4 regions of the Romboutsia sp. LXY-2 genome follow, and region 2 is predicted to be linked to each of the others. Evidence: riboswitches for the same ligand, from Rfam matches in the RefSeq annotation. Region 2 holds a riboswitch; each other region holds the start of a gene.
What was found. Region 2 has a riboswitch for S-adenosylmethionine ahead of ACI48P_RS15690 (methionine ABC transporter ATP-binding protein). Riboswitches for the same ligand answer to the same signal wherever they lie in the genome.
Positions count from the first base shown of each region.

Region 1: another riboswitch for S-adenosylmethionine. It lies ahead of metK (methionine adenosyltransferase); the one in region 2 lies ahead of ACI48P_RS15690 (methionine ABC transporter ATP-binding protein).
Region 3: another riboswitch for S-adenosylmethionine. It lies ahead of ACI48P_RS05745 (O-acetylhomoserine aminocarboxypropyltransferase/cysteine synthase family protein); the one in region 2 lies ahead of ACI48P_RS15690 (methionine ABC transporter ATP-binding protein).
Region 4: another riboswitch for S-adenosylmethionine. It lies ahead of ACI48P_RS16375 (methionine ABC transporter ATP-binding protein); the one in region 2 lies ahead of ACI48P_RS15690 (methionine ABC transporter ATP-binding protein).

Region 1 is NZ_JBKFGI010000015.1:102,497-110,995, forward strand. It holds gene ACI48P_RS19380 (ComF family protein) at 1-115, opposite strand, end outside; gene recD2 (SF1B family DNA helicase RecD2) at 100-2,322, opposite strand; gene metK (methionine adenosyltransferase) at 2,438-3,631, opposite strand; SAM riboswitch class I at 3,778-3,883, opposite strand; gene yyaC (spore protease YyaC) at 4,242-4,751, shown strand; gene mreB (rod shape-determining protein MreB) at 4,845-5,870, opposite strand; gene spoIIID (sporulation transcriptional regulator SpoIIID) at 5,984-6,250, opposite strand; gene ACI48P_RS19410 (peptidoglycan DD-metalloendopeptidase family protein) at 6,350-7,006, opposite strand; gene spoIID (stage II sporulation protein D) at 7,205-8,233, opposite strand; gene murA (UDP-N-acetylglucosamine 1-carboxyvinyltransferase) at 8,307-8,499, opposite strand, start outside.
Region 2 is NZ_JBKFGI010000009.1:39,613-48,111, forward strand. It holds gene ACI48P_RS15675 (UxaA family hydrolase) at 1-1,080, shown strand, start outside; gene ACI48P_RS15680 (BCCT family transporter) at 1,112-2,671, shown strand; gene ACI48P_RS15685 (mandelate racemase/muconate lactonizing enzyme family protein) at 2,761-3,885, shown strand; SAM riboswitch class I at 4,144-4,250, shown strand; gene ACI48P_RS15690 (methionine ABC transporter ATP-binding protein) at 4,330-5,397, shown strand; gene ACI48P_RS15695 (methionine ABC transporter permease) at 5,357-6,037, shown strand; gene ACI48P_RS15700 (MetQ/NlpA family ABC transporter substrate-binding protein) at 6,056-6,868, shown strand; gene ACI48P_RS15705 (M20 family metallopeptidase) at 6,890-8,095, shown strand; gene ACI48P_RS15710 (Crp/Fnr family transcriptional regulator) at 8,317-8,499, shown strand, end outside.
Region 3 is NZ_JBKFGI010000003.1:16,745-25,243, reverse strand. It holds gene ACI48P_RS05775 (YfcC family protein) at 1-229, opposite strand, end outside; gene ACI48P_RS05770 (class I SAM-dependent methyltransferase) at 453-1,073, shown strand; gene ytaF (sporulation membrane protein YtaF) at 1,496-2,122, shown strand; gene ACI48P_RS05760 (sensor histidine kinase) at 2,279-4,027, opposite strand; gene ACI48P_RS05755 (ligand-binding sensor domain-containing protein) at 4,035-4,655, opposite strand; gene ACI48P_RS05750 (two-component regulator propeller domain-containing protein) at 5,132-5,461, opposite strand; gene ACI48P_RS05745 (O-acetylhomoserine aminocarboxypropyltransferase/cysteine synthase family protein) at 5,759-7,057, opposite strand; SAM riboswitch class I at 7,141-7,246, opposite strand; gene ACI48P_RS05740 (L,D-transpeptidase) at 7,355-7,828, opposite strand; gene ACI48P_RS05735 (CPBP family intramembrane glutamic endopeptidase) at 7,849-8,499, opposite strand, start outside.
Region 4 is NZ_JBKFGI010000011.1:79,347-87,845, forward strand. It holds gene ACI48P_RS16355 (permease prefix domain 1-containing protein) at 1-256, opposite strand, end outside; gene ACI48P_RS16360 (PadR family transcriptional regulator) at 256-588, opposite strand; gene ACI48P_RS16365 (MetQ/NlpA family ABC transporter substrate-binding protein) at 926-1,747, opposite strand; gene ACI48P_RS16370 (methionine ABC transporter permease) at 1,945-2,601, opposite strand; gene ACI48P_RS16375 (methionine ABC transporter ATP-binding protein) at 2,594-3,559, opposite strand; SAM riboswitch class I at 3,654-3,762, opposite strand; gene ACI48P_RS16380 (hypothetical protein) at 3,948-4,520, opposite strand; gene ACI48P_RS16385 (hypothetical protein) at 4,603-5,241, opposite strand; gene ACI48P_RS16390 (DUF3793 family protein) at 5,465-6,058, shown strand; gene ACI48P_RS16395 (hypothetical protein) at 6,206-6,451, opposite strand; gene ACI48P_RS16400 (FadR/GntR family transcriptional regulator) at 6,525-7,187, opposite strand; gene ACI48P_RS16405 (NAD/NADP octopine/nopaline dehydrogenase family protein) at 7,326-8,426, opposite strand.

The DNA of each region.
Region 1 (8,499 bases), on a different contig from region 2:
ACATAGAATAAGTATTTATCTTTTTAATCGGTTTATCACAAATTATACAGCTTATATTTTCGGGATAGATAAAATCTATAAGTTCACTAATGACTTTTTTTATTTTAATAACAATCCTTCCTCTTTAAATTTATTAAGTTTATATGCTAAATTGGAATATCTGTCATTTGTTCTATTATTTTTAATCATATACTCTAAGTACTTTACATCTCCTACTAGTACAACTAGTTTTTTTGCTCTTGTTACAGCTGTATATAATAAATTACGGCTTAACAGCATTGGTGGAGCCCAAGTTATTGGTATAACAACTACAGGAAACTCACTACCTTGGCTCTTGTGTATTGTGGTACAAAAACTATGATCTAATTCGTCTAGTTCATCATACCCATAAGATACTATTTTAGTTCCATCAAATAGCACATACACTGTTCTCTTGTCTTTGTCTATATGATAGATATATCCAATATCACCATTGTATATACCTTCTCCACTTTCTGACTTGTCTTCATTTTCCCATTTTTTAGTGTAGTTATTTTTTATTTGCATAACCTTATCGCCAACCCTAAATATTCTTTTTGCGAAAGTTTCCTCTACCTTAAATTTTCCAGGTTGGTTAAGATGCTTTTGTAATTCATTATTTAAGTTAGTGACACCTAAATCTCCTTTTCTCATGGAAGCTAGTATTTGAATATCTTTAAGCTTATCTACTTTATAAAATTTAGGTAGCCTTTCATTTACTAATCCTATTATCTCCTCCATGATTTCTTCATTGGTAGATTTTCTTATAAAGAAGAAATCTTTTCCCTTTGTATTTAAATGAAGAGGTTGACCGCTATTAATTCTATGTGCATTGACAACTATCATACTCTCTTGAGCTTGTCTGAATATCTCATTTAACCTAACTACTTTTATTATATTTGAATCAATAATATCCTTAAGTACATTTCCTGCGCCTACTGATGGAAGCTGATCACTATCTCCAACTAATATTACCCTAGTCCCAGGCTTTATAGCTCTCAGCAAACTATACATAAGTAATATATCTACCATAGATACTTCATCTACAATTACTACATCTGCTTTAATAGGATCTTCTTCATCCTTTAAAAAAGACAATTCTTCACTATCTGTTGCATATCCCATCTCAAGAAGTCTGTGTATAGTTTTTGCTTCTTTTTGAGATGTTTCACTCATCCTTTTAGCCGCCCTTCCTGTTGGAGCTGCTAAAAGTACCTCTTTATCATTATTTTCAAAAATCTTAATAATTGTATTTATTGTAGTTGTCTTACCTGTACCAGGACCACCGGTTATAACTACTACACCACTATTTATAGCTTCCTTTACAGCTAAAGCTTGATTTTGTGCTAGTTTAATATCTTCTTCTTTTTCAACTCTTCTAATTTCTTCGTCTATATCTATATTCAAATCATCTATTTCACATTGTGACAACTTAATTATTTGTTTGCAAACTCCATTCTCAGACATATAATACGGTAATAAATATGTTAGTATTTCATTGCCTTTTTTTTCTATATGAATTTTTTGATCATAGGCTAATCCCATAATACATTCTTCTATTATAGGAGCTTCTACTTCTAATAATTTTGATGCGTCTTGGATCAGTATGTTTTTAGGTAAATATGTGTGTCCATTGCTTAAAGATTGGCTTAAAGTAAATAAAATACCTTGCGAGATTCTGTCTTTAGAATATTTATCTATTCCAATTTTATTTGCTATATTGTCAGCTATTTTAAAACCAATTCCCCTTATATCTTCTGCTAGTTTATATGGGTTTTTACTTATTACATCTATAGCTTTATTTTTATATTTTTTATATATTTTCAAACAATAATTAGGAGTTATACCATATGGTGATAGCTCAATAATTATATTCCTAAGTTCCCTATTTTCTTCATAGCTCTTAACAATTTGCTTTACTTTCTTATTTCCTATACCTTCAACTTCTTCTAGTCTTTCTGGCTGATTTTGTATTATGTCTAGGGTATTTACTCCAAACTTATCTACTATCCTCTTTGCCATTTTCTCGCCTATTCCATGTATCATTCCAGATGATAAATAAACATAAATTCCTTCTAATGAAGTTGGCGTTACTGGCATGAATTTATTAACTTCAAACTGCGTCCCATAAACTTTATGGTTTATCCATTTACCTTCTACCTCTATACTTTCTCCTACTGATAATGTTGGCATACATCCTACAATGACAACTTCATCCTTAGAATTTGCTAAATGAGCTATAGTATATCCGTTATCTTCATTTTTAAATACTATATCACTTATCATTCCTTCAATTCTTTCCATATATATTCTCCTACAAACAAATAATGCTTCTATATTATTACTCTTAATTTGTAATTATTATACATTTTATAAGCAATAAAATAAAGAGGCTGAAAAAATTCAGCCTCTTAAAAAATTATTGTCCTAGTGCTTCTTTTTTTAATGTTTCTGCTTTATCAGTTCTTTCCCATGGTAAGTCTATATCAGTTCTTCCAAAGTGTCCGTAAGCAGCAACATTTTTGTACATAGGCTTTCTTAAGTCTAAGTCTCTTATTATTGCACCTGGTCTTAAATCAAAGTTTTTATTTACTAATTCTACTAATAATTCTTCTGAAACCTTTCCTGTTCCAAAAGTATCTATAAATATAGATAATGGCTTAGCTACACCTATTGCGTAAGCTAATTCTATTTCACACTTATCTGCAAGTCCTGCAGCAACTATGTTTTTCGCTACATATCTTGCAGCGTAAGCTGCTGATCTATCAACCTTTGTTGGATCTTTTCCTGAGAATGCTCCTCCACCATGTCTAGAGTATCCTCCGTAAGTATCTATTATTATTTTTCTTCCAGTAAGACCTGTATCTCCTTGTGGTCCACCTACAACGAATCTTCCTGTTGGGTTGATGTATATTATAGTTTCTTCATCAAGTAATTCGCAAGGTATAACAGCTTTTATTACATGCTCTATTAAGTCTCTTCTTATTGTTTCATTATCAACTTCTTCTCCGTGTTGAGTTGATATAAGTATTGTATGAACTCTAACTACTTTGTTTCCATCGTATTCAACTGTAACTTGAGTCTTTCCATCTGGTCTTAAGTATTCTAGCGTTCCATTCTTTCTAACTTCTGTTAATCTTCTTGCTAATTTATGAGCTAAAGATATTGGAAGAGGCATTAATTCCGGAGTTTCATTACATGCGAATCCGAACATTATACCTTGGTCTCCAGCTCCTACTTTTTCTATTTCATCTTCTGTTTGTTCACCGCTTCTATTTTCTAAAGCTTCGTCAACTCCCATTGCTATATCTCCAGATTGCTCATCTATAGAAGTTATTACTGCACATGTGTCACAGTCAAATCCATACTTCGCTCTATCATATCCTATCTCTCTTACAGTTTCTCTAACTAACTTTGGTATATCTACATAAGTATTAGTACTTATTTCACCTGCTACAAGTACTAATCCTGTAGTAACTGTAGTCTCGCAAGCAACTCTTGCTGATGGATCGTTTGTTAATAATGCATCTAATATTGCATCTGATATTTGGTCACATATTTTATCTGGATGACCTTCTGTAACTGATTCTGACGTAAATAAATGTCTTGCCATAATATTTTCCTCCTAAATATATAAATAATTTAATAATCTATATTTTACCTTATGTTAAGAGTACTTAATTTTCTTATACAAATAAAAAAACCTCTTCTACTTTAAGAAGAGGTTAATTAGCATAGTATATTTATATTAATTAACTAACCTCATCTCTCAAGATTTTCATCTTGTAGGATTTAGCACCTTTTCCCAAATATGGGTGGTTGCTGGGCTTCACAGGGCCTGTCCCTCCGCCACTCTTGATAAGGTAATCAAGATTTATATTCTATTTTGTTTATCACTAAAATCTATGTTACTATTTTTTTATTTACATGTCAATACCTATTTATTTTTCTTATTTCTTATTACATATATACCTCAAATCATTCAATACTTTAAGTTCTATAAAGAGTATACCCTACATAAATATAAATATAATTCTCAGTTTTACAGTAAGGCTTTATTGATTTTTTATGTATATATTTAAATTTAATAGTCATTTTTACTAAGCATAAATATTAATTATCATAAAAATTAAAATCTAAGTACAGGTATTATTTTAACGCATATTAAATATGGTTCTTTTTTATACTGTGATTTCATATATTTTCTTGAAGGGGGTGTTCCTATGTATTTAGCCAAGATAAATTATAAAAAAGAAAATGTGGTTCAAGCGTTAAGCTTGACACTTAAAGATATAATCGATGAAAATACTGTAGTTGTTTGTATAGGAACAGATCGAGCTATAGGTGATGCTCTAGGACCTTTAGTTGGGACCATGTTAAAAAATAGTGATTTTAAATATCCTGTTTACGGTACACTAGATAACCCTATTCATGCTTTAAATATATATGAATCTATAGACTATATTAAAGACACTCATACTAATGGTAACTTCTTGGCTATAGATGCCTGTTTAGGATCAAAAAATAATATAGGCAATATACAAATAAGAAAAGGCCCTATTCTGCCTGGAAAAGGTGTGGGCAAGAAACTCCCTCAAATAGGTAACTATTCAATTGTAGGCATAGTAGATAAGATTGATGAAAATAATAAATTTTCATTTAATAATGTAAGACTTAGTTTCATTCTAGAATTAGCAGAAACTATAGCCTTATCTTTACTGCTTGCTACTTAAGATTCTAAATCAAAATACAATGTCAGACTATTTATTAACTTACTCTCCTTCATTATATAAAAAAAGTCCTATAAAAATAGGACTTTTTTTATATTATTTTCTTCTTCTTTTAAATGTTCCACCCGTTTCAAGTAGATCTAGAGAACCTAATGCACTTCCAGTTCCTTTTGCAACACAAGATAAAGGTTCATTAGCTAATAAAACCTTGATTCCTGTACTTTCTTCTATTCTCTTATCTAACCCGTATAATAAAGAACCTCCACCTGTCATTATTATACCAGTGTCACTAATATCTGCTGCTAATTCTGGTGGTGTCTTTTCAAGCACTGTGTGAGCTGATAAAACTATTTGATGAACACATTCTTCTAAAGCTTCTAATATTTCCGATGACCCTACTGTCATTGATTCAGGTAATCCAGTAACTAAATTTCTACCACTTACCTTCATATATTTTTCTTCTTCTCTTTTGAATGCCGTTCCAATTTCTATCTTAATCTTTTCCGCACTTCTTTCACCTATAAGTAGATTATGTTGCTTTCTCATATATCTAACTATAGCTTCGTCAAATTTATCTCCACCGATCTTTATTGATTCGCTTACCACAGCTCCTCCTAAAGATATTACAGCTATATCGGCAGTTCCTCCACCTATATCTATTACCATGCTACCATTAGGTTGAGAAATATCTACTCCTGCCCCTATTGCCGCTGCTATAGGTTCTTCAATAATATATACTTCTCTAGCTCCAGCTTGTCTTGTAGCTTCTTCTACTGCTCTTTTTTCTACCTCAGTAACTCCTGTAGGTACACATACCATTATTCTTGGCATGAAGAATCTTCCAAATCCTCTTTTATCTACTACTTTATCAATAAAGTACTTTAACATCTTCTCTGTTACATCGTAATCCGAAATCACACCATCTTTTAGTGGTCTTATTGCCACTATGTTTCCTGGTGTCCTTCCTATCATTTTTCTAGCTTCTGATCCTACTGCCAGAACAGAATTTGTATTTTTCTCTATCGCTACAACAGATGGTTCCTCTAATACAATTCCTTTTCCGTTAACATATACAAGTACATTAGCCGTTCCTAAATCTATACCTATGTCAGCTCTAGCCATTTTTCCAACTCCTTTTTGCATTAAAATTTATCTAAACGATTACATATAGTTAATTACTCCTATTATACAACATATACAAAAACAGTATTTTAGTCAAGAAAAAAATGTAGGTATTAACCTACATTTTCCTCAGTTCCTTTTTCATATTTTAGCTTAGTAGCCATGCCACCCCTTATATGTCTTTCGGATTTATTTTTTTCTAAAACCATCTTAACTTCTTTCGCAAGAGATGGATTTATTTCCTCTAATCGTTCTGTAACATCTTTATGGATTGTACTTTTGCTAACTCCAAAGGTTTTAGCCGTTTGTCTTACTGTAGTATTTTTTTCTAAAATATATTTTGCTACAACTATGGCTCTCTCTTCTATATGCGATCTCAAAACTTCCCCCCCTCACATACTAGCCTTAATGATATATATGTGATTTGGCAAAAAAATATAACAGACTTAATCAAATTGATTAAGTCTGTTATATTTTTTTTATTTAATTAAACTCATTGGGTCTATTGACTCCGCGCCTTTAAACGCTTGCACATGAACATGTACTTCTTCTTCACTTTCTACAGCGGAAGAGTTACCTACTTTACCTAAACTTTGTCCTTGTTTTACTTTATCCTCTTTCTTAACTAAAACATTTTTATCTAGGTTTGAATAGATTACAACTACATCATTATCATATGATACTTTTACTGACATACCATATTTATCATCATTAAATACATCTACAACTGTACCATCAAATAATGATTTGATTTCTTGTCCATTGTCTGCACTTACATCTAAACCTTTATGTACTTCCCATACGTCTAAAGTTTTTGAATAACTTGGTTCTTTATCAGAGTATTCTCTTGTTACCTTATTACCTATAAAACTTAATTTTGATTTATCATTTGTACTTGCTGATTTTTCCTTAGCTTTTTCTAAATTTTCTTCTGTTTCTGTTGCAGTTGGAATTGCACCATCTTTATCATCTTGTATTAAATGTAATTCATCTTCCTTATCTTTGTTTGTAAGATCGTTTGAAGCTAAATTATCTACTCTTTTGCTTGTAAACCAAACTCCACCTATAGCGACTAAACAAACACATACAAATAAAGCCAAATAAAAACCATCTTTTTCTAATAGTTTTTTCTTCATACAGCACCTCCGAAATATATTTATGTATTTGTATTGTTGTCTCGTATTTCTATTTTTATACATTTTATGTATATTTTTGTATGTATAATTTGGTTATTTTTAATAAAAAATCTGATTTGCTTCAATAATGATATTCTCTTCTTTTTTATACAAGAAAAAGAGCCTTTAAAATTCTCTAAAGGCTCTTTATATAAAGTTCTAGTATAAGTCTTTAATTGTAGTTCCTGTATAATAATGACCTAAGATTTCATAATATAAATATCCATCTTGAGCCATACCTTCTGCTCCCCATTGACTCATCCCTACACCATGACCATATCCTTTAACAACAAAATCTATGTAATCCTTTTCAAAGCTTATTTCAAAATTCGCAGAATTCAAATTAAAAAGACTTCTTATATCTCTTCCTGTAAGCTCTTTATTGCCTACCTTTATCTTTTCAACTGCTCCACCTGTACTATTTTCAGTTATACTAATTTGACTACTTAAATTATTTTCATCTATAGTAATGCCTGCATAACTTTTCTTAAGAGCACTAACAAAATCCTTATTGCTTATTTTAAGTGTTGAAACATACTTTGGTGAGTATTTATCATATGGACTATCTACAGATTGTAAATATGTATATTTATCAGAAAATACCTCTTCACTATTTTCTGTTTTACCTGATGATGTTGAAAAGTATAGAGGAAGTATTGGCTTATCTTCATATGTTGTGATTTGACCCTTTGTTTCATCTACTGCTTGCTTAATTTTAGCGTAGGAAGTTTTCATCCACTCTTCACCTTTAGACTTTGCTAAAGTCTCATAGCTTTTATATTCTTGACAATGAGTGTAATCAGTACATACAACCGAATTACTATGTTTAGCTGGATTTCCACTTGCTTGCTTATACATTACATAGGTTCTAGCTGCAACAGCTTGTGCTTTTAATGCTTCTATATCAAACTCAGATGGCATTTCCCCTGATAATACACCATATAAATAGGTCTCTATATCCATAGCCATATCTTTCTTGGTTTGAGCATTGTAGATGTTTATTACTGGAGGTTCTTTATCTACAGTATCGTAGTTTATAACCTCTTTGGTAGGCTTTTTTATTATATTAGAAGTAGTCTTTTCTTTATCTATTGCTTCAATACTTCTGTATGATACTACACTTATTAATATAGGTATAGCAATACAGGATAATACTACGGTTCCCAAAACAACTAAAGGGTTCTTCATATACATTTTCCTCCTTGGTATCAACCTTGTCCTTAAAGTATATGAACAACCCTGTTATATTATTACATTAATATTAGTCTTCTATTATTTCTATATTACCGCCTAAAGCAGTTATTTTCTTATCTATATCAACATATCCTCTTTGAATGTGATATATTTCGCCTATTTGAGTTTCTCCCTCAGCTATTAGACCACATAATATTAATGCAGCCCCTGCTCTTAAATCTGTAGCATTTACTTTCGCTCCGTGTAATTGTTCTACACCA
Region 2 (8,499 bases):
GGTATTGCTAGAAATATTTCATCAAAGATTGAAGAATCAGTAGTAGTAACAAACCATTATACATGTATGTTAGGTGGGAACGAAGAAACATTGAGCAATATGATAAACATAGGGCTAAATCCTAATATAGCAAGTGTACTTGTAATAGCTATGGGATGTGGAAGTATAGATCCAGAGCTAGTTGCTGAGCCTATAAGAAATGCTAATAAACCTGTAAAAACATTAATTTGTATAAAAGAAAAAGGTACAAAAAACTCTATAAATGAAGGTTTAAAATTAGCTAAAGAGCTGAAAGAAGAAGCAGATAAATGTGAGAGAAAATTAGTTGATATATCAAAGCTTATAGTTGGTATAAAATGTGGAGGATCAGATACTAGTTCAGGATTAGCATCTAACCCAAGTGTAGGTGATGCTGCTGATATGTTAGTTGACTTAGGTGCAACTGCTATTGCTGGAGAACTTATGGAATTAGTTGGAGTAGAGGATGAAGTTTGTAAAAGAGCTGCATCACCAGAGATTGCAAAAAAGATGAGAAGGCTTATAGTGGAAGAAGAAAGAAGATGGAGTGTAGGAACAAACACAGAAGTTATGAGTATTGGAAACTGTGTGGGAGGTCTTACTACAATAGAAGAAAAGGCATTAGGTGCTTTAAGCAAAACAGGTACGAGAAAGATTGAAGGTATACTTGAATTTAGCTCAAAAGGTCACGAAAAGCCAGATAAACCAGGAATGTATTTATCAGATGTAACTATGCTTTGTGGTGGTTCTGCAACTCACTTTGCTGCAGTTGGAGCACAATTAATACTTTGGACAAGTGGTGGAGCTGGATTTGAAAACTCTATAGTTCCAGTGATAAGAGTAAGTGGTAATGAAAACCTTATCAATGACGATACAGATATAGATGCTACGAGAATAATGAAAGGTGAAGAATCATCTGATGAGGTAGCAAAAAGAATATTAGATAAGGTGATGAGGGTTGCAAATGGAGAAATGACAAATGTAGAAGAGATTGGTGGATACTCTTATGCTTCTCTTTATCAAAAAGATGTAAGGTTAGAAAAGTGCTTAGGGCATTTATAAATAAATTATAAAGTTATGGAGGAATTATATTATGAAGAAAAAAGGACTAGCAAATGTAGACTTACCAGTTATAATAATAAGTTTACTAGTAGTATCTGGTGTAGTTGCATATTTAGCAATGTTTCCAGAGCAAGGAACAGCAATTGCAGACAATTTAGTTAAGTCAATAACTGGTAACTTAGGAAGTGGTTTTTTATGGTTTGGATTCTTTGCATTAATTGCATGTTTAGGTTTAGGTTTTTCTAAATATGGAGAGATACGTTTAGGTGAAGGTAAGCCAGAGTATAAGACAAGTAGTTGGATAGCTATGATGATATGTGCAGGTATAGGATCTGCTACAGTTTACTGGGCATTTAATGAATGGGCGTTTTATTATATGACACCAGCACTAGGTATAGAACCATATTCTACAAGTGCGGCTGAATGGGCTGGAGCATACAACTTATTCCACTGGGGATTCACAGCATGGGCATTATATATAATAACTTCATTACCAGTGGCTTATGCATACCATGTTAGAAAGAGTGGTGGACTTAAGTTAAGTGAAATATGCCAAGGTGTATTTGGAGAAAAGATAGCTAAAGGACCAGTTGGTAAATTAGTAGATATCATATTTATATTTGGTGCAATAGGCGGGCTAGGTATAACATTAGGATTATCTATACCATTAGTTGCAACTGGAGTTTCTGAAATAACAGGGCTTCCAGACAATTTCATGTTACAAGTAGGAATAGTTTTAGTAATATCAATATTGTTCTCATTAAGTTCATATGTTGGACTTGATAAAGGTATGAAGAAAATAAGTGATATGAATACTTATTTAGTACTTATATTCTTAGCAGTAGTTTTATTTAGTGGGCCTACTCAATTTATAATAAAGAACACTACTAACTCAATTGGGATAATGTTACAAAATTATATTCAAATGAGTTTATGGACTGATCCTATAAACCAAGGTGGTTTCCCAGAAGCATGGACAATATTCTATTGGGCATATTGGTTAACATACACTCCATTTATGGGATTATTTGTAGCTAAGATATCAAAAGGAAGAAAGATTAAAGAAGTTATATTTACTATGCTTTTAGCAGGTAGTTTAGGAGTATTCGTATTCTTTGGCATAATATCAAACTATACAATGGATCTAGAATTAACAGGAGCTTTAGGTGTAACTGAGCTTATAAACACTGTTGGAGGTAATGTAGCAGCTATAGAAGTATTAAAGACTATGCCAATGAGCAACGTAATGATAGCATTATTTGCTATAATAACTTTATTATTCTTAGCAACTACTCTAGACTCTGCATCATTTACACTAGCATCTACAACAACTAAGGAATTACCTAAGGATGGAAATCCATCACCAGTATTAAAGTTGTTCTGGTGTATAATACTAGCGCTTGTTCCACTTAGTATGATGTTTATAAAAGCACCACTTGGAACAGTTCAAACCATGGCAATAGTAGTTACAGTCCCTCTAGTAGTAGTTTTATTACTTATGATACTTAAGCTATTTAAGTGGTTAGGTGAAGATTATGGAAAAATGTCTAGAATTACTATAGAAGAAGAAGCAGAAAGAAAAGCTGTATAATAATGCAAAATAAAACTGCTGTATCCTATAATATATGGATACAGTGGTTTAAGATAAACAACACTAATAAGAAACAAGAGGTATATGAAATGGATATCAAAATAACTGATGTTGAAGTAATATGTTTAAGAGTACCAGGATTAAATGAAGAGTGTGAATGGGGAGAAGATGCTGTAATAGTAAGAGTTCATACTAACAAAGGTATAGTAGGAGTAGGAGAGTCAGATAGCTCTCCATTAGTAATAAAATCATTAATAGAAACACCGAATTCAAATCTATATTGCTATGGCTTGAAAGATTTATTAATAGGAGAAAATCCTTTAGAAATACAAAGACTATGGGACAAAATGTACTGGGCATCAAACTATGTTGGAAGACGTGGAGCAGGAATACATGCTATGAGTGCTATAGATATAGCGTTATGGGATATAGCAGGACAATACTATGGAGTACCTGTATACATGTTATTAGGTGGTAAATATAGAGAAAAAATAAAGTGTTACGGAACATTTATACCTCATGATATACCTAAAGAAAATAAAAAGATTGTTGCAAAGCTAAGAGAAGAAGGATTTACTAGTATAAAGTTTGGTGGAGGCGTATTTGGAGATGATCCTAATACTGATTATGAAATAGTAAAAGTAGTAAGGGAAGAATTAGGCGATGATTTTGAACTGCAAATAGACCTTGCATCAAAGTGGAGAACATATGGGCACTCATTATCTATGTGTAAAAAATTAGAAGAATTTAATTTGAATTGGATAGAAGAACCAGTACTGGCTGATGATTTAAGAGGGTATGAAAAATTAGGGGCCGCTGTAACTGCAAAAATTGCTGGAGGAGAATCATTAACTACAAGGCATGAGTTTAAAAACTTCTTAGAATATGCCCAACCAAGTATAGTTCAACCAGATATAACTAGATGTGGTGGGATAAGTGAAATGAGAAAAATATATGATTTAGCAGAATCATATGGAACTAAACTAATACCACATGGATTTAGTACAGGTATATTATTAGCTGCAAGTGTACATTTTTTAGCGGCTAATGAAAATACTGATATGATGGAATATTCAAAGAGTACTAGCCCTCTATTTACAGACTTAGTTGAAAATCTAATCGAATTTAAAGATGGATACGTAGAAGTACCTAACTCTCCGGGGTTAGGTATAAAACTAAATGAAGATGTGATAGAAAAATATAGAGTATTTTAATTTGAAATATAAATATAAGTATGAAATAAAGTTTGAAATATATATAAATTAGAAATTCCATCAGTGTATATGATTTTTATAAAATATATACACTGATGAAACTTATGAAGGGCATTGATATAAAATTAATATCTATTTTATTCCAATAATTGGTAGTCTTAATATAAAATATATGGTAAAAAAATGAAATAGTTATTGACTTTTAAAAAAGCTACGAATATAATTGTTTTATAGAAAATTTAGAAAATTAAATCGGAAACCTTATCAAGAGAGATCGAGGGAATGGCCCTATGACGTCTCAGCAACCTACTAATTTTTAGTGTGGTGCTAAATCCAACAGGATTAATAATCCTGAAAGATGAGGAGAAGTATATTAATATAAACGTTAAAATCTTCTTCTCATTATGAGGAGAAGATTTTTTTTTTCGAGAAAGGGGATTTAAAATGATTTCACTTAGAAATATAAGCAAAACTTATACAACTAGCAATAACCTAGTAGATGCATTAAAAAAAGTGAATCTAGAAATAATAGAAGGGGAGATTTGTGGGATAATTGGATTTAGTGGAGCAGGTAAAAGTACATTAGTACGTTGTATAAACTTATTAGAAGTACCTACAGAGGGTGAGGTTTTTGTTGATAACCAAGAACTAACATTATTATCACCAAAAAAATTAAGAGAAGCTAGAAAAAATATAGGAATGATATTTCAGCATTTCAATTTAATGAAATCAAAAACTGTATTTAAAAACATAGCCTATCCATTAAAGGGAAGTGGATTAAGTAAATTAGAAATTGAAAAAAGAGTTAAGGAGCTTTTAGATTTAGTTGGTTTAAGTGATAAAGTAAGTAGTTATCCTAATCAATTAAGTGGAGGACAGAAACAAAGAGTGGCAATAGCTAGGGCATTAGCGAATAATCCAAAAGTTTTACTTTGTGATGAAGCTACATCAGCACTTGACCCACAGACTAGTCAATCCATACTCAATTTGCTTAAGGATATCAATAAAAGACTAGGATTAACTATAGTAATAATTACTCATGATATGAGTGTGGTAAAAGAGATTTGTGATAATGTAGTTGTTATGGAAAATGGGAGAATTGTAGAGCATGGTGATTTAATTCAGATTGTTACTAAACCTAGGCAAAAGGTAACGAAGGACTTTATAGCAACAGTATTTCAAGATAATAGAGTATATGACTTATTGGAAAATGACTATTTCATAAATGATATTAAAAAAGATGAGGTTCTGGCAAAAATAGTATTTGTAGGGCAAAACACAGGTCAGGCGTTTATGTCTAAGCTAACTAAAAACTATAAAGTAGATGCAAGTATACTGTTTGGAAATATTGAAATAGTTAAAAATACGCCGGTTGGATACCTAGTAGTTAAATTAAGCGGTAATAAAGAAAATCTAATAGGGGCATCTAAATATCTTAAAGAGAACAATATAGAAATGGAGGTTTTAAAAAATGGAAGATTTATTAATGAGTATAGTTCCCAATGTAGTTAATCTACATCAAGAAATGATAGAAGCATTATTTGAGACAATATATATGGTTTGTATTTCAGGTGTAATATCAACTATAATTGGATTTTTTATAGGAATTTCACTTGTTGTAAGTAGGGAGAATGGTATCTTAGAAAATAAACTTATAAACAATATTATAGGAAAGATAATAAATACTTTCAGATCTATTCCATTTATTATTTTGTTAGCAGCAATAATGCCTGTTACAAAGTTTATAGTTGGAACTACAATAGGTACAAAAGGAGCATTAGTTCCGCTAGTATTTGGAGCAACACCTTTTGTAGCGAGGCAAATAGAGTCAGTATTATTAGATATTGATAGTGGTGTTATTGAAGCAGCTCAATCTATGGGTTCTAGCCCATTTGAAATAATAATAAGAGTGATGCTACCTGAAGCTTTAGGTGGAATAATTTATGCTATTACTATTACTACTGTAAGCTTAATTGGTTTATCTGCAATGGCAGGAACTATTGGTGGTGGAGGTCTTGGAGACTTTGCAATAAGATATGGCTATCAGTACTTTAAGACTGATGTAATGATAGTTACAGTAATAATATTGCTTATTTTAGTAAATATTGTTCAAGGATTTGGAGAGTTATTACTTAAAAAATTAGACTATTAAAATTAGGGAGGAATTATTATGAAAAAAATTTTAGCATTAGCTTTAACATTAATAATATGTTTAGGAAGTTTTGTGGGTTGTAGTAAAAACTCTGATGAAGAGTTAACTACTGTAAAGCTTGGTGTAACAGGAGATGAGCATGAAGTTTGGGATTTAGTAAAAGAAAAGTTAGAGAAGGAAGGTATTAAACTTGAAATAATTAGTTTCTCTGATTATATTAAGCCTAATACAGCTCTTGAAGAAGGGGAAATAGATATAAATGCATTTCAACATCATGCTTATTTGGAAAACTTTAATAATGAAAGAGGATTAAATTTAGTATCTATAGGAGATACAGTATTTGCACCAATGGCAATATACCCTGGAAGCACAAAATCACTTGATGAATTAAAAGAAGGTTCAAAAATAGCAGTTCCAAATGATGCAACAAACTTAGGAAGAGCATTAATACTTCTTGAAAATGCAGGATTAATAAAATTAAAAGAAGGTGTAGGTTTACTTCCAACACTTAAAGATATAGTTGAATATACAAAGGATGTAGAAATAATTGAATTAACAGCAACACAAATACCAAGATCATTAGAAGATGTAGATGTGGCAGTAATAAACAGTGGGGTGGCAGTAAATGCAGGTTTATCTCCAACAAATAGTTCATTATTTATGGAAGACTCTGATTTAGAAACTTCAAAGCCCTACATTAACTTAATAGCAACAAAAGAGAAAAATAAGGATAATGAAAATTATAAAAAAGTGGTAGAAGCGTACCAATCAGATGATATTAAAGAAGCTATAAATAAATTATTTAAAGGTGAATCTATACCAGCTTTCTAAGGGAGATTATAGGGGGATATTATGGGGAATTTAAATATAAATGAATTAAAAAATAATATATTAGAGTATATAGAAAATAACAAAGAATTATATATAAATGTAAGTAAAGAAATACACAGTAATCCTGAAATTGGGAATGAAGAATATTTTGCTTGTAAAGCCTTAACTAACTTGCTTAAAGAGTATGGGTTTGAAGTTGAAATAGATGTTGCAGGTCATGAAACAGGCTTTGTAGCAAGAAGAAAATCAAAAAGCAAACCTGGTCCAACTATTGGATTTTTAGCAGAATATGATGCACTACCAGGATTAGGTCATGCATGTGGTCACAATATAATTGGAGCAGCAAGTTGTGCAGCTGCAATAGTTTTATCAACTTATCTTGATGCTATTGGAGGAGAATTAAGAGTATATGGGTGTCCATCAGAAGAAGGCGGAGAAAACGGAAGTGCAAAAGGAAGCTTTGTAAGAGAAAATTTATTTGAAGGAGTAGATGCTTGCTTAATGATACATCCATCTAACGAAACTTCTGTTACAGGAACTAGTTTGGCAGTGGATCCAGTTGATTATGAGTTTATAGGGAAGGCAGCTCATGCATCTGGATGTCCAGAAAAAGGAATTAATGCTTTAGACGGAGTTTTACAGTTGTTTAGTGGAATAAATGCCTTAAGACAACATGTAAGTGATGATGTAAGAATACATGGAATAATAACTCATGGAGGCGATGCTCCTAATATAGTTCCAGACTATGCAAAAGCAAGGTTTTATATAAGAGCTAAAACTAGAAAAAATTTAGATATAGTTACTAAGAAGGTGGAAGGAATAGCAAAAGGAGCAGCATTAGCCACTGGAGCAAAAGTTAATATTAATTTCTTCCAAAATAAAGTAGATAACTTTTATGTTAATAATAGTTTTAATAATTTATTTGCAGAGGTTATAAAAGAATTAGGAGAAGATATAAATGAAGATTCAAAAGAAGGATTTGGCTCAACTGATGCAGGTAATGTAAGTCATGTTGTACCAACACTACATCCGTATATAAGTATAGGTTCTAAAAGTTTAGTAGGTCATACTGTAGAGTTTTGTAAAGCTGCATGTTCTGACGAAGGTAACAAGTCTTTAATAACAGGTATAAAGGCACTTTCTTTAACAGCTCTTCAACTTTTTATAGATGATAAGAAACTTGAGGAAATAAAATCAGAATTTGATATTAATAAGCATTTATGCTAAGTAAGATGTAGATTTTGGTTATATTCTACTTAAATGAATTGATTTAGCATATAGATTTTAATAAGTTATTAGTAAAAATCCACGGCAGTTATATGTCGTGGATTTTTGATTAGAAATATTATAATAAAATATATTAAAAGGGACATATGTCCTTTTTAATAATTATTATATAATGTTAAAATTATAATAGAAGAAAAGGATGTTCGTATGGAGAGATAAATATGATAAATAACTTACTTGATAAGAATATAGAAAATGAAAAAGTAAAATCATTCATTGAAAGTATACCTAAAAATATAAAAAATAAAAGCAAAGTAAAAAAAATTGAGAAAGGTAAAATAGTAGTATTAAAAGGCAATGAAATTGAAAGTGTTTATATAAGTTGTAATGGAAAAATGCAAGTA
Region 3 (8,499 bases), on a different contig from region 2:
CATCTACTAGTCCATCAATTGGTGCTCTAAAGACATCAATGAATCCTTGCGGGTTGCTAGCTACAGTTTTATATGTACCTGGCACAACTACCATTCTACCTTCAATATCTTGCCTTAAGAATTCTCCACTAGGTATTATCCAAGTAAGAATTGCCATTACTACAATAAGTAAAAATATAATAGTTAATGTGTGTGGTATAATAAACCTTTTCTTACTTTTTTCCGCCATTTTATTGCCTCCTAATTATTGTCCAAATCTTATAATCAAAGTTTTCCCCCATTTAGTTTTTTTTATTAGTTATGAAATACTTTTCAATACTCAATTACAATATATTTATAAAACTATATACAATACAATTAATGATACATTACTACCTTTGTCTTTAATTTTTATAAAATTTATATTATAATTACTTAAATATAGTCGTTAACAAAAATAGAAAGGAAACTTCATGAGCGAACAATACTACGAAGACTTACTTAATATAAAAACAACCGGAGAGAAATTATGGGATAATAGCGTAACTCACTACCATCCATATCAGGCTACAGATTATTTCGCCTTAGATATTTTATTCAAATTTTATAATGTTGAAAGTAATGACAACATTGTCGACTTTGGATGTGGAAAGGGCAGGCTAATTTTCTATCTTAACTACTATTATAAAGCGAAAGTTACCGGTGTTGAGATGGATGAAGACTATTTTAAAGATTGCTTAATCAATAAAGAAAATTACCTAGCGTATAACAAAACAAACCCAACTGACATAAACTTCCAATGTTGTTATGCCCAGGATTATAAAATAAAGCCACAAGAAAATAAATTCTACTTTTTCAATCCTTTTTCAATACAAATATTTAGAAAAATAGTAAAAAATATTCTAACTTCTCTAGAAGATTACCCTAGAAAAGTCCAATTAATACTATATTACCCATCAGAAGATTATATTTATTATTTAGATAATAATACATCATTTATATTAGCAGATGAGGTATTTTTAAATGAGATGTATCTTCAAGATTCTAATGAAAGATTTTTAATATATGAATTAGACTACACCTATTTTTATTAATATAGTTATTTGGCGGCAAGTACCGCCAAATAACAAATTTCTATCTCTTATTGTATAAATACCCAAAAGCTTTAATGGATAAATATAAAGTAGTAACCACTACAACAAAGCCTACTATAACTTTAACTACCATATCCACTCCTGCTATCATAAATTCTCCTCCACTATTTTTTATACTATTGATAGAATTCTTATGCCTTATCTTCATTACCTTCTATGCATACTCTACATTAAGGACTCTTATCAACTAGTTGTTATAATATATGAATTTCACGTTCTATATTTACATATATGGATAAGTATTTTACATTATAATTTCAAATCAAAAACAAAACTTTTATTCAATTTAGTAACCTTTTTCTTATTTCCCAATAAAATAAAATTATACTGTATTAATTTCATTCATCTTAGGGGGGACTTCTATGAATATTGCATCAGCTCTTTTACTTGCTATTTCAGCAAACTTAGATACTTTTGCTGTAGCTATTTCTTATGGGCTAAAAAAAGTTAAGTTAAGCTTTCCATCTATAGTATTAATTGCCTTTATAACTTCTGTTGGGACATTCTTATCTATGTATTTAGGGGTTATAATTACAGATTATATAAGTATACAGGTCGCAAATCTCATAGGTAGTATTATGCTTATTTGTATGGGAATTTGGTTTGTAGTTGGACATTTTAGAGAAAAATCCGTTTCTCAATCATATTGTGACTGTTTTGATAAAAAATCTACTTACTGTGAAATCTGTAAAATCTTAGATGATCCTATTAAGGCTGATAAAGATAACTCTGGTAATATAGATTTTAAGGAGTGCTTAACTTTATCATTAGCTCTTTCTCTTAACAACGTTGGGCTTGGAGTAGCAGCAAGTATAGCAGGAATAAATATTTATTTAAATACAACCTTTACTTTTATTGTTACATTCCTTGGATTTTGGATTGGCGGTGCTATAGGACGAAGCTATTTTTCTAAATTATGTGGACAATACTCTGGTATAGTATCAGGTATTTTAATTATAGCAATTGGTATATCTCAAATATTCATGTAATGCTTTAAATTGTCACTATGTTTTAGTAAGTTTTATTAAAATATAATATATTTAATAAAACAAAGCAGGATAAAAGTTATTTTATCCTGCTTTAACATATATCTTTAATTCTATCTTATTAATAAAATATTAATTTTTATATAAAATTTTATAGGATTAATATTTTTGTTTTTCTGCTGGAAGTATTATCGTAAATTTACTTCCTTCATTCTTCTTACTATTAACAAATATTTTACCATTATGTAGGTCAATAATATGCTTAGTAATTGTAAGACCTAGCCCACTTCCACCTTTAGTTTCTGTACTGGAGTCTACCACTTGATTAAATCTATCAAATATTGACTTATGGAATTTTTCATCTATACCTATCCCATTATCTTCAACAGTAATTTTTACATTTTTACCTAAATCACTAATAAATACTTCTATCTTTCCTCCATCAGGTGTGAACTTTGCTGCATTACTTACTAGGTTTACAATACATCTTTCTATCTCATCATAATCACACAATAATAGTTTTTCTTCAATATCTGTGTCTATTATTAATTCTATTCCCTTAGACTCAATATAATCTTTCATTCCTAAAGAAGCTTCTTCAACAATATATACAATATCATTTAGTTCCATATTTATTTTGTAGCTTCCATGTTCAATTTTATTCGTGTCTATTATATTATTTATTAAGTTCAATAACCTTTTTGTATTTTTTCTCATTATTATCATATAATAATCTAATTTTTCTTTATCGATTCCATTTTTTGATTTATTAAATTCTGTAACTAGCTGCTCTATAGAGCTAATAACATTTAAAGGTGTACGCAATTCATGAGATAAATTAACAAAGTAATTATTCTTATTTCTTTCAAGTTTTATTACTTGATTTAACAACTTGTTGCTTTTTTCCATCTCGCTACTTAGCTGTTTAGTCTTCATATTAACAAGTGTATCAAGAGTTTTCACTCTATTTCTTACTATATAAGCAAAAATTATTAATAGTACTATATAAATCATCATCGCAAAGCTACTTTTCCAAAAAGGAGGCTCTATAGTAAATATTACACTACTTTCCTCACTTAAATCGCCCATTTGGTTAATATATCTTATTTTAAAATTATATCTCCCTGGGTCTAGTTTACTAAAGATTACTTCGTTATTATTAAAAGTTACCCACTCATTACTTAAGCCCTCTAGCTTATACTCATATACAAAGTCATTGTCATAACTATAATTTGGTATGAAGTACTTTATCCTCACCATATTCTCATTATATTTAAAACTAAGGTTATCAATATTACTATATGACTTTTGCTCAACCTCAAATTTATCAAATACTATCTTAGGAGTATATTGTTTTTTATTTATTTTATCAGGATTGAAAATATTTAAACCATTTATACCCCCAAAGAATAGTTCTCCTCTTTCACTTTTTAAATATGCTTTTCCATTAAACTCATTACTTTGTAAGCCATCATTTACATTAAGGTTAATGAATGTATTAGACTCTATATCTAACATTGAAATTCCATAATTAGTACTCATCCATAGATTACCACAGTTATCTATTAATACTCCATAAATGTTGTTATTACTTAATCCATCATTTTTTGTGTAAGATATAACATCTTTTGTACCTTTATTAAATTTTACCAATCCATAGCTTGTTCCTACCCAAATATTACCACGTTTATCTTCTGTAATACATCTTATAGAATTCATATTGCTATTACTTTCCATATTCAATTCATCACCACTATAAACTCTAACGCTACCCTCTTTAGCATCAATACGAATTAGACCTCCTCCTAAGAAAGTACCAATCCAATAATTACCTTCTTTATCTTCATAAATGTCTTCTATATATGTATCGCTTATATTGTGTTTTGAAAATAAATATGATAGGTTCATAATTGTATTATCTTCTGTATTTAGTATACTTAAGCCATCTGGAGTTCCAATCCATAAAAATCCTTTGCTGTCTAAATAATAAACTTTTTATGTTGTGTCCTGCAAGATTATCTTCGATAGTATATACCTTTATGCTCATGTCTTCTTTATTTATTTCATTCAGGCCTTCTTTAGTACCTACCCATATTTTATTGCCTTTTCCAGTAATGACCTTTATCTTATTACTACTTAAATCGTATTCGCTATCACCCTTAAAAATGCGCTTCACTTCGTTATTTGCTCTATCAATAATGTTTAATCCATTACTTTGTGTTCCAACCCAAACTAAGCCTTCTTCATCCTCATATATACCATGAATTGTATTGTCACTTAGTGAATTATCATCAAAAGGATCATTTTTATAATGCTCTATATTGTTATTGGGATCAAATACACTAACTCCAGAATAAGTTCCTGCCCATATCAATCCACTTTTATCCTCTATAACAGTATATACAAAATCATTAACTAAACTATTATGATCATAAGATTTGTTTTTATATGTATAAAATGTATTTTCTTTATAAATATATTTTGATAAACCTTGTTCTGTACCTAACCATATATTACCATTTTTATCTTGATACATATTTTTCACATGGTTTGATGGAAGTGAATGTTCATTATCTTTTTCATTAGTAAAATGTTCTACATCATTATTATCAATATTAATTTTTTTTACTCCATCCGCACGAGTAGATGCCCATACATAACCATACTCGTCTGATAAAATATAGTATACTTCCTGGTCAATATAATATTTTTCTATTTTATTATTTTTAATATCAATTTTATTCAGACCTGATTTTGTTCCTATCCATATATTCCCGTTATTGTCTTGCGCAATAGACTTAATATATTGGCTAGTTAAATGATTATCGTCATTTAATACTCTTTCAAAACTATCTTTTTTTTCATTATAAATATTTAATCCATCTGCTGTACCTACAAGTATTTTTCCATCTTTTGTTACTAAAGTTGTGTTTACAAAATCATTAGATAAATTACCTTTGTCCTTATCTGAAAAATAAGTACTTATGCTCCAATCATCAATATTAATTTTGGTTATTCCGTTGACTGTAGATACCCATAGATTTTTTTATCATCTTCTATAATGTTTAGAATATAATTATCTGATATTTTATTATTTTCTTCATCGCTCTTAAATATTTTTATTTTACTCCCATTATATCTATTTAAACCATCATTAGATCCCAACCATATATATCCTTTGCTATCCTGGTAAATAGCTTGAATAGTAGATTGAGATAAACCATCATTGATAGTAATATTATTAAAATTAGTACTGTGTTGAGCATAAGAAATATTTGTATATGTTAATACAATACTTAATGAAAATATTATTGAAACTAGCGTCTTAATAAGATTAGACATAATTCCCCCTTAAATTGCATTTTTTACTATTATTTCATTTTTATTATACTATACTTGTTTGTTAATAACTACACAAAAGTAACTATATCCACACTCTTAGCTATTATTAAGCCATATATTTCATTTATAATTTATGGTAAATAATCCCTTAAAACCACCGTATTACTGCCTTTTTAACTAAATATATAAATTATATAATACACTAAAATTTTTTCACAATAAAAAGAAACTGAGAAATTTATCTCTCTCAGTTTCCTTTTGTTGTATTTATAATTATCAACAAGTTATATTGTCTATTTATAAAAGAGCTTTACTAGCCTCATTTAATGCCTGTTCTAAATCATATATTAAGTCATCTAAATCTTCTATACCTACAGAAACTCTAATCATATCAGGACTCACTCCTGCTAATTGTTGTTCTTCTTCATTTAACTGCGCATGCGTTGTACTTGCTGGATGTATAACTAAAGACTTTGCGTCTGCCACATTTGCAAGATGTGAGAAAATCTTTAGTGACTCTATAAATATCTTCCCAGCTTCAATTCCTCCTTTAATTCCAAATGTAAAAATTGAACCTGGACCCTTGGGGCAATATTTTTTGCTTAATTCATAATATTTGTTTCCCTCTAATCCGGGATAATTCACCCAGCTAACACTTGGATGATTACATAAATATTCTACAATCTTTTTTGTATTATATATGTGTCTGTCAACTCGTAAAGATAGTGTCTCTAGCCCTTGAATTAGTAAGAAAGAATTAAATGGACTTATACAAGCTCCTGTGTCTCTAAGGAGCTGAACTCTCAATTTAGTTATGTAAGCCGCCCTTCCTACATTTTTTGTGTAACTTATACCATGATAACTTGGATCTGGCTCTGTTAATACACTAAACTTTTGGCTTTTTTCCCAATCAAAATTACCGGAGTCAACTACAACTCCACCTATAGAGGTTCCATGACCCCCGATAAACTTTGTTGCCGAATGTATTACTATGTCTGCTCCAAACTCAAAAGGCCTAACAACATATGGTGTTCCAAATGTATTATCAACTATTAAAGGTATGTTATTTTCATGAGCAATTTTTGATATTGATTCAATATCAGAAACATTTATTACAGGATTTCCTATTGTTTCTATATATAGTGCTTTAGTATTTTCATTTATTGCTTTCCTAAAATTTTCAGGGTTATCAGAATCTACAAAAGTAGTATTTATACCTAGCCTTGGTAAAGTTGTAGAAAATAAGTTAAATGTTCCTCCATATAATGTGCTTGATGATACTATCTCATCTCCTGCTTGTAGAATATTTAATATAGCATAAGTAATAGCCGCTGAGCCTGATGCCACTGCTACTGCACCTACTCCACCCTCTAATAAAGCTAGTCTTTTTTCTAATACATCCGTAGTAGGATTCATAATTCTTGTATAAATATTGCCATCTTCTTTAAGTGAAAATAAATTTGCTCCATGTTCTACACTATTGAAAACATATGATGTTGTCTGATAAATTGGAAGTGCTCTTGAACCTGTAGTTGGATCTGGGCTTTGGCCACCATGTACTTGTAGTGTATCAAATTTTAATCTTCTATCCCCCATAATTTTCCCCCATTTTATTTTATAAAATAAATAAAAGCCATCATTATCAATCGATAAAAGAGGGCTTTTTATTTTAGCTTACTCTCTTATCTTTCTTATGAGAAATTCATAAGTAGGATTTAGCACCATGTAATAAATACTGGTTGCTGGGCTTCATAGGGCCTATCCCTCCACCTCTCTTAATAAGATTTCGTAATTTTATTTATTTTTATTAATTTATTGTAGTTTAGTATAATTTCAATTTCAATAATAAAAATACATTTTCCTAAATAATTATTTTTTTTAATTTAAATTATATTATTTGATTACTATGGTTGTATTGGTTGGTATATTCTCAAACATCCATTTTGCGTTACTAGTGGCTAATCTAATACATCCATGACTAATTGCTTCACCTAATCGGTCATCAGTTACATATTCTTCAGTTGAATTATATATTACTGAGTGATAATAATACTCATCTGTAATATGTGTTGCATATTTTGCAAGTGCACTACCATCAATTATTGCTGGATATTTCTCACCAGTTGCAAATACACCTGTTATTGTTGGAGTAGATGGTTTTCCAACAGTACTACTCCATTTGTATTTCATTTCCCAATCATTATCATTTTTTTCGTATATATATGTTGCCCTTTCTTTAATTGACGTTATAACTAAATAATCAGTACTACTAATAATATTATTCTCATTTACAAATTCAGTCATCTTTGAGTTAAATTTTGAATAGTTTAAATTCTTGTTATCTCTATAAACGTTAGATTTATTCATCTAATCCACCCCTTTTAATTCTAAAACAGGTACATATAACCTATTATTACTATGGATACATCTGCTATAATATGGATCGCCCATGAATTCAAAAAATTTTCAGATTTAGTATCCACATAATTAAATATTATTCCTGTAACGAATAATCCTACCAAGCATAATAAAAATATTTCAATTCTAAACCAACCTCTAAAAATACCTATATGGTATAAACTAAATAATCCTGCTGAAAAAATATATGCAAACCTTTTATATCCCATCTTATATAGATTTAAAAATATAAAACCTCTAAAAAAGAATTCTTCTAAAAATGAATTTCCAAAGCTGAAATAAGTAGTTACAAGAAGATAGTTTGCAGCTGTAATCTTTGACTTAGCTTCTAATTCTAAAAAAATAACATCCAGGTTAATCAACTTCTTAAATAATAAAAATGCTCCTATTAATATTGCTCCAGCAACTATCCCTAGACCTATCCCCATTCCTATTGTTTTTTTATCAACAAATTTTAAATTTAATCCTTCTTTAAAAGATGTCTTCTTAACTCCCTTAATCAAAATTATCTGACTTAGTGTAAACAATATTATTTTGCTAATTGTCTTAGTCAAATAATCAGCTAAAAAAACTTGTTCTATGACAAATAGCATCCCTGCGCACAGTATTGCGCTTAACAC
Region 4 (8,499 bases), on a different contig from region 2:
CAAATATATGCAATAGCCTACTAATTTTACAAGTCCTATCTTTATACATTTTACTTAAAGCATTTGGATCACCCATTTGCTTTAAAGCTATGGTTGTAGCTTCTTCTTCACTCATACCCTTTTCAGTATATTCCTCAATATAACTATAAATATGATCCTTTAATTCATCTTGTATTTCTTTTGCTTTATCTTCTGTAGAGATGAATTTACATACAGATTGTAAAAACCTCTCTATTGAAACATTTCTCTCACACATTAATATTGACCTCCTAATACTAAATTCATTGTTTTACTAAATAATCTCCATTCATTTTCTCGGCTTTCTAATTCTGTAATACCTTTTTTAGTAATTCTGTAATATTTTCTACGGCGTCCATTTTCAGCTTCCCAATATGATTCGATAAGTTTATTTTTTTCAAGACCATGTAAAATAGGATATAAAGTACCTTCCTTAAATTGAAATACGCCATTTGATTTATTTTCAATTTCTTTAATTAACCCATATCCATAAGTAGGCTCTTTTTTTAGTGAATTTAAAATTAATGTGACAGTACTACCTTTAATAAGTTCCTTATTCAAGAATAACACCTCGGATTCCTATGTATTTAAGATGAGTGTATTCTATGTTTTCCAAAAAGTCAAGAAGGTTATTTAAAAGCGAAAGTTCTTAGTATATTCTAGCCTAAATTAATTACATATATTTACTTTGACTTCTCCCTTTACGCTCCCCGTCCATTATTCTTCGGAATACAAAAAGGCTATCTCGTTTGTAAGAGTTCTCAGTGTACTCTAGCGCAGGATTGGATTTATAAGTTCAGATGCCATTTGCAGGCATGATTTTGGCCTGCATGACATAGAACTTATATATACAATCCGGAGCGACGAGTACACGACAGAACTCTTACCGAGATAGCCTAGCGTATTTCTAGAATGATGGTATTATACTTCCTTGGTACTTTTCTTCTATAAATTCTTTTACTTCTTTACTAGTTAAAGCCTCAGTTAAAACCTTAATCTTTTCACTCTCTTTATTATCTTCTCTACAAGCTAATATGTTTGCATATGGAGAATCTTTAGATTCTATAACTATTGAATCATTACTTGGATTTAATCCAGCACTTAAAGCATAGTTTGTATTTATAACTGCTCCATCAACATCTTGTAAAGTAGAAGCAATTATTTCTGCATTCATTTCTTTTATTTCTAAATTCTTAGGATTAGAAGTTATATCTTTTACAGTTATATCGTCCCCTTCTTTAACTTCTATTAATCCATTGTCTGCTAAAAGCTTTAATGCTCTTGCACCGTTAGTTACATCATTTGGTATTGCTATAACTGCACCATCCTTTAATTCATCCAATGATTTTATTTTCTCTGAGTAGAATCCTATTGGCTCTAAATGTATTTTAGCAGTGTAAGTTAAATCTAGCTTTCTTTCTGCTACTGTTTGCTCTAAGTATGGCACGTGTTGGAAGAAGTTTGCATCTAATGATCCTTCAGCTAATCCTGTATTTGGTAGTACATAATCATCAAACACCTTTATATCTAATTCATATCCTGCTTTTTCTATTTGAGGTTTTATCACCTCAAGTATTTCTGCATGTGGAGTAGCTGATGCCCCTATTACTATTTTATTGTCATTTCCCTTTACCTCTGATTTACTTTCACTATCACCACTTGAACATCCTATTACCGATACCGCCACAACTGATGCTAATCCTAAAGTTAATAATCTTTTTAATTTCATTTTTAATTCCCCCTATTTTTTTAATTTTTTATATAAATCAATAACTATTATTCATTCCAACTAGGTAATTATTTGTTATTGTTTATCTCACTATTTTTTATAATTTTGATACTTTTTTATCTTGCTCATTCTTTAAATAATGTCTTAAAGATTATATTATTAATTCTTATTTCTATAAATATATAAGTATAGATTCTTTACTTAAGCTTTTTGTAAGCTAGATTTCCTATCCCTTGAATTATTTGAACTAATATTATTAATGTTACTACTGTATATATCATTACTGCTGTATCATTTCTTTGGTGACCATAAGTTAATGCTATTTTACCAATTCCACCTGCTCCAACAGCTCCTGCCATTGCTGTATATCCTAGTATTGATATTATTGATAATGTAATACCTGATACAATTGAAGGCATTGCTTCTTTTACCATTACTTTAAATACAATTTGTCTTTTAGTTGCTCCAAAAGATTTTGCTGCTTCTATAAGCCCTTTATCTACTTCATTTAGTGCACTTTCGATTATTCTTGCTATAAAAGGTGCTGCCCCTATTGTTATTGGAACAAGTGCTGCAGTTTCTCCTATGCTAGTTCCTACTATTAATCTTGTCAGTGGTATTAGGGCTACAATAAGGATTATAAATGGAAAACTTCTTAGTGTGTTTACTATAAATCCTAAAGTTTTATTTATTGGTTCATTTGGTTTTAGTCCATCTGATGCAGTTACGACTAAGATTACTGCTATTATAAATCCTATTAGTGTTGCAAGTACTGTTGGTATTGCAGCCATATATATGGTTTCTAGTAGTGCGTCTAAAAGCATTTCATTTAAAAATGTACTTAAACTAGTCATTTATAATCTCCTCCCATCTAATATTTTGACTATTTAAATAAGCCATTGCCTTACTCTTATGTTCTTTCTTAATATTTATTATTAATGATCCAAGTATATCGTCTTTGAATTTCTCTAACTTACCAAACACTATAGAAAAATCTATATCTAAACTTCTAGCCATATTAGTAATTATTGTGTCATTAGATATATCTTTAGGGAAAAGTATTTTTATGTTTACCCCCTTAGGTAATACTATATTTTCTTCTCCTAGTAAAGTTTGAAGGGCTTTAGTATTTTGTAAGAAGATTTCCTCTGTATCTCCTATTTCTAAAACTTCTCCACCTTCCATAATAGCTACTCTAGTACATATTTGCTTAATTACTTCCATTTGATGTGTAACCATTATTATAGTTATTCCAAGTTTTTTATTTATATCTTCAAGTAGTGATAATATTGATTTTGTTGTGTTTGGATCTAGTGCTGATGTAGCCTCATCACATAGAAGTACTTTTGGATTTAGTGCCAATGCTCTCGCTATTGCAACTCTTTGTTTTTGACCTCCACTTAAATTTCTTGGTTTTACATCTTTCTTATCACTTAATCCTACTAGGTCGAGAAGTTCTGTTACTCTTTTCTTTATATCTGATTTTGAGAATTTAAAACATTCTAGTGGTAATGCAATATTTTCATATACTGTTTTTCTTTCTAATAATGAGAAATGTTGAAATATCATTCCTAAATCTTTTCTTAATTCCCTTAGCTCCCCTTCATTAAGCTTCTTTACTTCTTTATTGTTAACGAGTATACTACCTTCTTTATAATCTTCTAGTCCATTTATACATCTAAGTATTGTTGATTTTCCTGCTCCACTATGACCTATTATTCCAAATATTTCTCCTTTATTTATATCAATACTTACGTCTTTAAGTACTTGAGTCTCACCATAATACTTACCTACATTTTTAATATTTATCATGTCATTTCCCCCTCATATATTTTGTAAGTAAAATCTCCCTTTTCTTAAAATAAATAAAAGCCTAAGTATAAACTTAGGCTTAATTAGCAATTTATACTCATCTACCAACTGATAACAGTTGCAGGATTTAGCACCATTGTATATTTACATATACTGGTTGCCGGGTTTCACAGGGCCAGTCCCTCCACCTCTCTCGATAAGAGATATTTAATTTTATATATTTTCTTTGTTTTCTGATATGTTTAAATATTATATCAATTAGTTTTTAATGTCAATCATAAATATTTATTTTTATATAAAAAATAATATTTAGTGTAAAATTTTCAATCAGAATCATTAAAATTGATTACAGTATTTGAAATTTATAATCATTAAAAATTATAATTTACTATTTTTTATTAATTCCAAAGAATTCATTCATGTCCTTTATCATTGAATTAAAAGAGTTAGAAACTGAATTTTTAACTGTTGTTGCTTCATTAACAACAGTAGAGAATTCTTCTTTAGTTTTAGTATAACTTTCAGCAGGAATAGCTTCTAATTGCTTCATTTTAGTGTCTATCTCAGCAACTAATTTTTCTCCTTCTGCTATTAAATCATCATTCATTTTCTTAACTTCGCTATCAGAAATGTTGTCTTGTTTTTTCATATTATCAACAAATCCTTGTATTTTATCTCTACTTTCTTTATAAGCTGTTTTAACATCTGTTAAATATGCTTCATTACCTGGATATTCTTTATTTTCATATACTTTTGTTATATCTGCTGGATTTGAATATATAGCGTATTGATCTAATCCAGCTATGTAGTCTTTATATCCTGTAGCATAATAGCTAGAATAATCTTCTGTAGTTGCTGTGTTTTTTTCTGGTGTTGCTACTGTTGATTTTTTTGTACATCCTACAGCACTAAAAGTTAATGCTAATGCTAAACCTACTGTAATTATTTTTTTCTTGTTCATTTTCTTCCTCCTAATAATTTTTTATAAGTAAACTCAATAAACCTATCAAATCAATTATTGAGTAACTATTACTATTTTTCCCTTAAAGATTCTCTTCTAGTCTTAAATTTAATAATTTTTCAGTTTCTTCAATTTTATCTTCAAAGTTATTTTTCTCTAGGTCGTCTCTATCTATTAGTTCATCTAAATATAAAATAAATTCATTATTAGTTTTATATAAGACATCCTTATCTATTTGATCTAAAGCTGTTATTTGCATTTCTAAATCATTTACATATATTTTGCATTCTTTTACTAAACTATCGTTAATTTCTTTTAATTTTGCATCATTCAGGTATAAGTTTCCCATAGTTTGCTCAAATGATTTTAGGTTACTTTTGTTATCTTCTAAATAGGTTTTGTACTCATTGAAAAATTCTATATTATCAATTTCACCTCTATGAGTTAATATTTCTTTTAAATCATCGTACTTATCAAAATCTAGCGGCTTTATATATTTTTCATAATTTTTTGTTAGGAAGTTTCTGTATTCATCTTCACTAGACACTGTATTCTCAGTTTTATCTTGCACATCTTGTGATGTATTTTGATTTTTATCTGATGTATTTTCTTTATTATTATTTGTATCTGGTTGAATATTAGTATTATTTTGTGTACAACCTATGATTGTGACACTAAATATTATAGTTAATGTAATTATTAACCCTTTAATTCTATTCATATTTGTCATCCTCTCTAATATATAGGTCATATTTTAATTAATAATTTAAATTTTTTATTTACTCTAGATTATTATTCCAAAAAATAATATTTTTATTTATTCAAAATAATTTTTTTAAACCTAGTAATAAATGTAAATAGTAACTTATTATTGATAATTATTATCAATTAAGTTATAATAAAATATAATAATAATCATTATCAACTAAAGGAGTGTATTAAAAATGAAATGTTGTAATTCTCTTCACTGTGTAAATAATATAAACTCATCATATATAAAATGGCTTATTGAGGTACTTGGACCTGTATTAATGGGTTCTAAGCCATCTGAAATAATAAGTGTTCCATTTCATGATGTAAACAGAGAAAGTAAAATAGACGAAATCAATAAGTATTTTAGCAGATGTAACAAAATTGAACATATTGTAATTAACAAGGAAAGTAAAGGTACAAAGGTGCTTTTTATAAATAGAGATTCTTTAAGTGAAAAGTTAAAATGTAAGAAGTGTCAAAATTTCTTAAAGTATTTAGGCTATCCAAAAGATGTTACTGTTGATTCTTGCCTTGAGCATTTGATTGAGAAATTAGAAGGTGATAATTTTCCTGATGAGATTGGTATATTTTTAGGTTATCCTATAAAGGATGTTGTTGGATTCATGGGCTATGGTAATTATAGCTTCCATAACACTAAGTACTGGAGGGTTTATGGTGATCCTAAGCCTTCTGAGGATTTATACTCTATGTTTTTATATCATAGAGAAAAAATGAGACATCTTCTATCAACAAAAAAAGTAGAAAATATATTATCTTCTTTTTAATTAGGCAAAAAAAAGAATTCTAAATTAGTAGATAATAAATGATAAATTTTATTTTACATTTATACTAATTTAGAATTCTTTCTATTTTATTATTTAACCTGTTTTACTACCTTGTTGAAATTAAATGTTAAATTAAGATATTCAATATTATTGTCTTTGAGGAATTACAGCATATATAGCAATACTTTCCTGTGATAAATAACTAATTACCTCTGGTATTTGTTGTTTTGCAATTTTTACTTCTAATCCATGTTCTAAATCTTCAATGTTATCTATAAAAGGTATATTTCCCATAATTTTTCTTGTACTTTGTTTATCTGCAATTTCAAAATAAACAGTTAATTTATCATCGCTATAATCAAATGGAGTTCCTTTAAAATGTTCTAATTTCATAAATCTATCACCTCCTGATTTTATATTACAAAATCAATTCCAATTAGTCATTTTCAAATTAATTTAAGACACATCATATTATTTCTTTACTGATATGGTTATATAAAAGTTCATAGATTAACTCTTTATCTCTATTCTTTAGAGCTTCATATATTCTTTTATGTTCTTCCAAGCTTTTATCAAGATTCTCTGCTTTTCTGTATTTATCAATATACATAAATCTTTGCGCTTCTATTTCTTCAGTTATTGAACTTAGTAACGTATAAAGTATTCTATTTTTTGATAGTTTTGCTACTTGCATATGAAATTTTACTCCATCATTTACTGTATATGCATTTGTTTTTATACAGTATTTAGCAAGTTCTTCTATTTCTTCATCAGTAGCATTTATAGCAGCTAATTTAGCTAATGATGGCTCTAATACTAGTCTAGTTTCCATTAACTCTTTTATTCCATTATTATCTTTAAGAGACTTAAACATGTCCATCTTTTTAATATTTATTAATGCATCTTTTGTTATAAAAGTTCCTTTACCAGCTTTTGCTTCTAATATACCTGATAATTCAAGTGACTTTAGTGCTTCTCTTAATATATTTCTACTTACATTAAAATTCTCTGCTAATTCTATTTCTCCAGGTATTCTATCACCTTGGTTCCAAATGCCCTCTTTAACCATATTTATAATCTGATCTGTTATATCTTGAAATAATTTATTTTTACTTATAGGCTTTATCATGTTTACTCCCCCATGTTTTTTATCCATCTAAGATTAATTATAACTTATTTCTGTTAATAATAAAATATTCACTATTTGTCAATACATACAAAGAGCATGTTTAAATGTACTACATTTAACATGCTCTTTTAATATTAATTATTCAGTTACTTCTATAGGTTTTATACCTTCTTCTACATAAGTCAGCAATTCTTCTATATTTAATTCATTTAGACCAACACTTTCAACAGTTCTACCTTCAACAAATTCTCCTTCTAAAAGTAGTTTTGCTATCTTTAGTATTGAATCCATTCTATCTGTTTTTACTCCAAGCTTTTTACCTAATGAAGACATTGGTTGTAGTGAATTAGGTATATCTTCTTGTAAATATCTTGTTCTAAGTGTTTTTTGACCTTTTACCCCTTTATATGCTTTTACACTTCTTGCTATTTCATATAAATGTTCACCCTCTGCATCATACATTTCTTTATATAGAACATCTATAGATTCTAATTTTAAACCTAAAGCCTTACCTAAATCAACTCTTTCTTTATCCATCTCCTCTATAAATTTGCCTATAGATGGTGTTATTCCATTTATGTAGTATAAAAAATCTTCTTCGTTTTCTATTTTAGATGTGTTAAATATTGTTGGTGCTGGATGCATCATTGCATTTAGATTCTCTAGACTTGTTTGCAATACATTTTTAGCTAGCTTAAATTGTGGAAATGCAGAGTTAAGTCTTTCAATTAAAATATTATTTTTCTTTGCAGGAAGTGCTGCAACTGTTACCATATTTTTAACTCCATATATTTCTGCAAAGCTTATTTCTTTTAATCTACATGCATAAAGAAGAGTACTTGTTTCCCCTATTATTACTTCTTTATTACAACCTTCTTCTTCTAAAATCTTCTTAAACTCAAAGGCAGCAAATGTTGAGCTTGGGTGTATTACAACTACTTGACCATCCTCTAAGTATGGTGCACATTTTCTAGCTATGCTTTCATGGTATAATGATGGCAATACAACAACTACAACATCACTCCCCTTTATTACCTCTCCTATATCTGTACTTGCAAGCTCTACTTTACCAAATCCATTTACTGCACCTATAACGTCTACGCCACCTTTTTCATTTATTTTTTGTACTGTTTCTTCCATAACATCAAATAGTTTTACACTTTTGCCAAGTATTCCAAGATGACCTGCCATTGATTGACCACCATTACCTCCACCTACTATTGCCCATTTGTAACTCATATTAAAATCCCCCTATTCTATAATTTGTTTAAATGTACTACATTTGAATTATGATTCTTAATATTAATTTAAT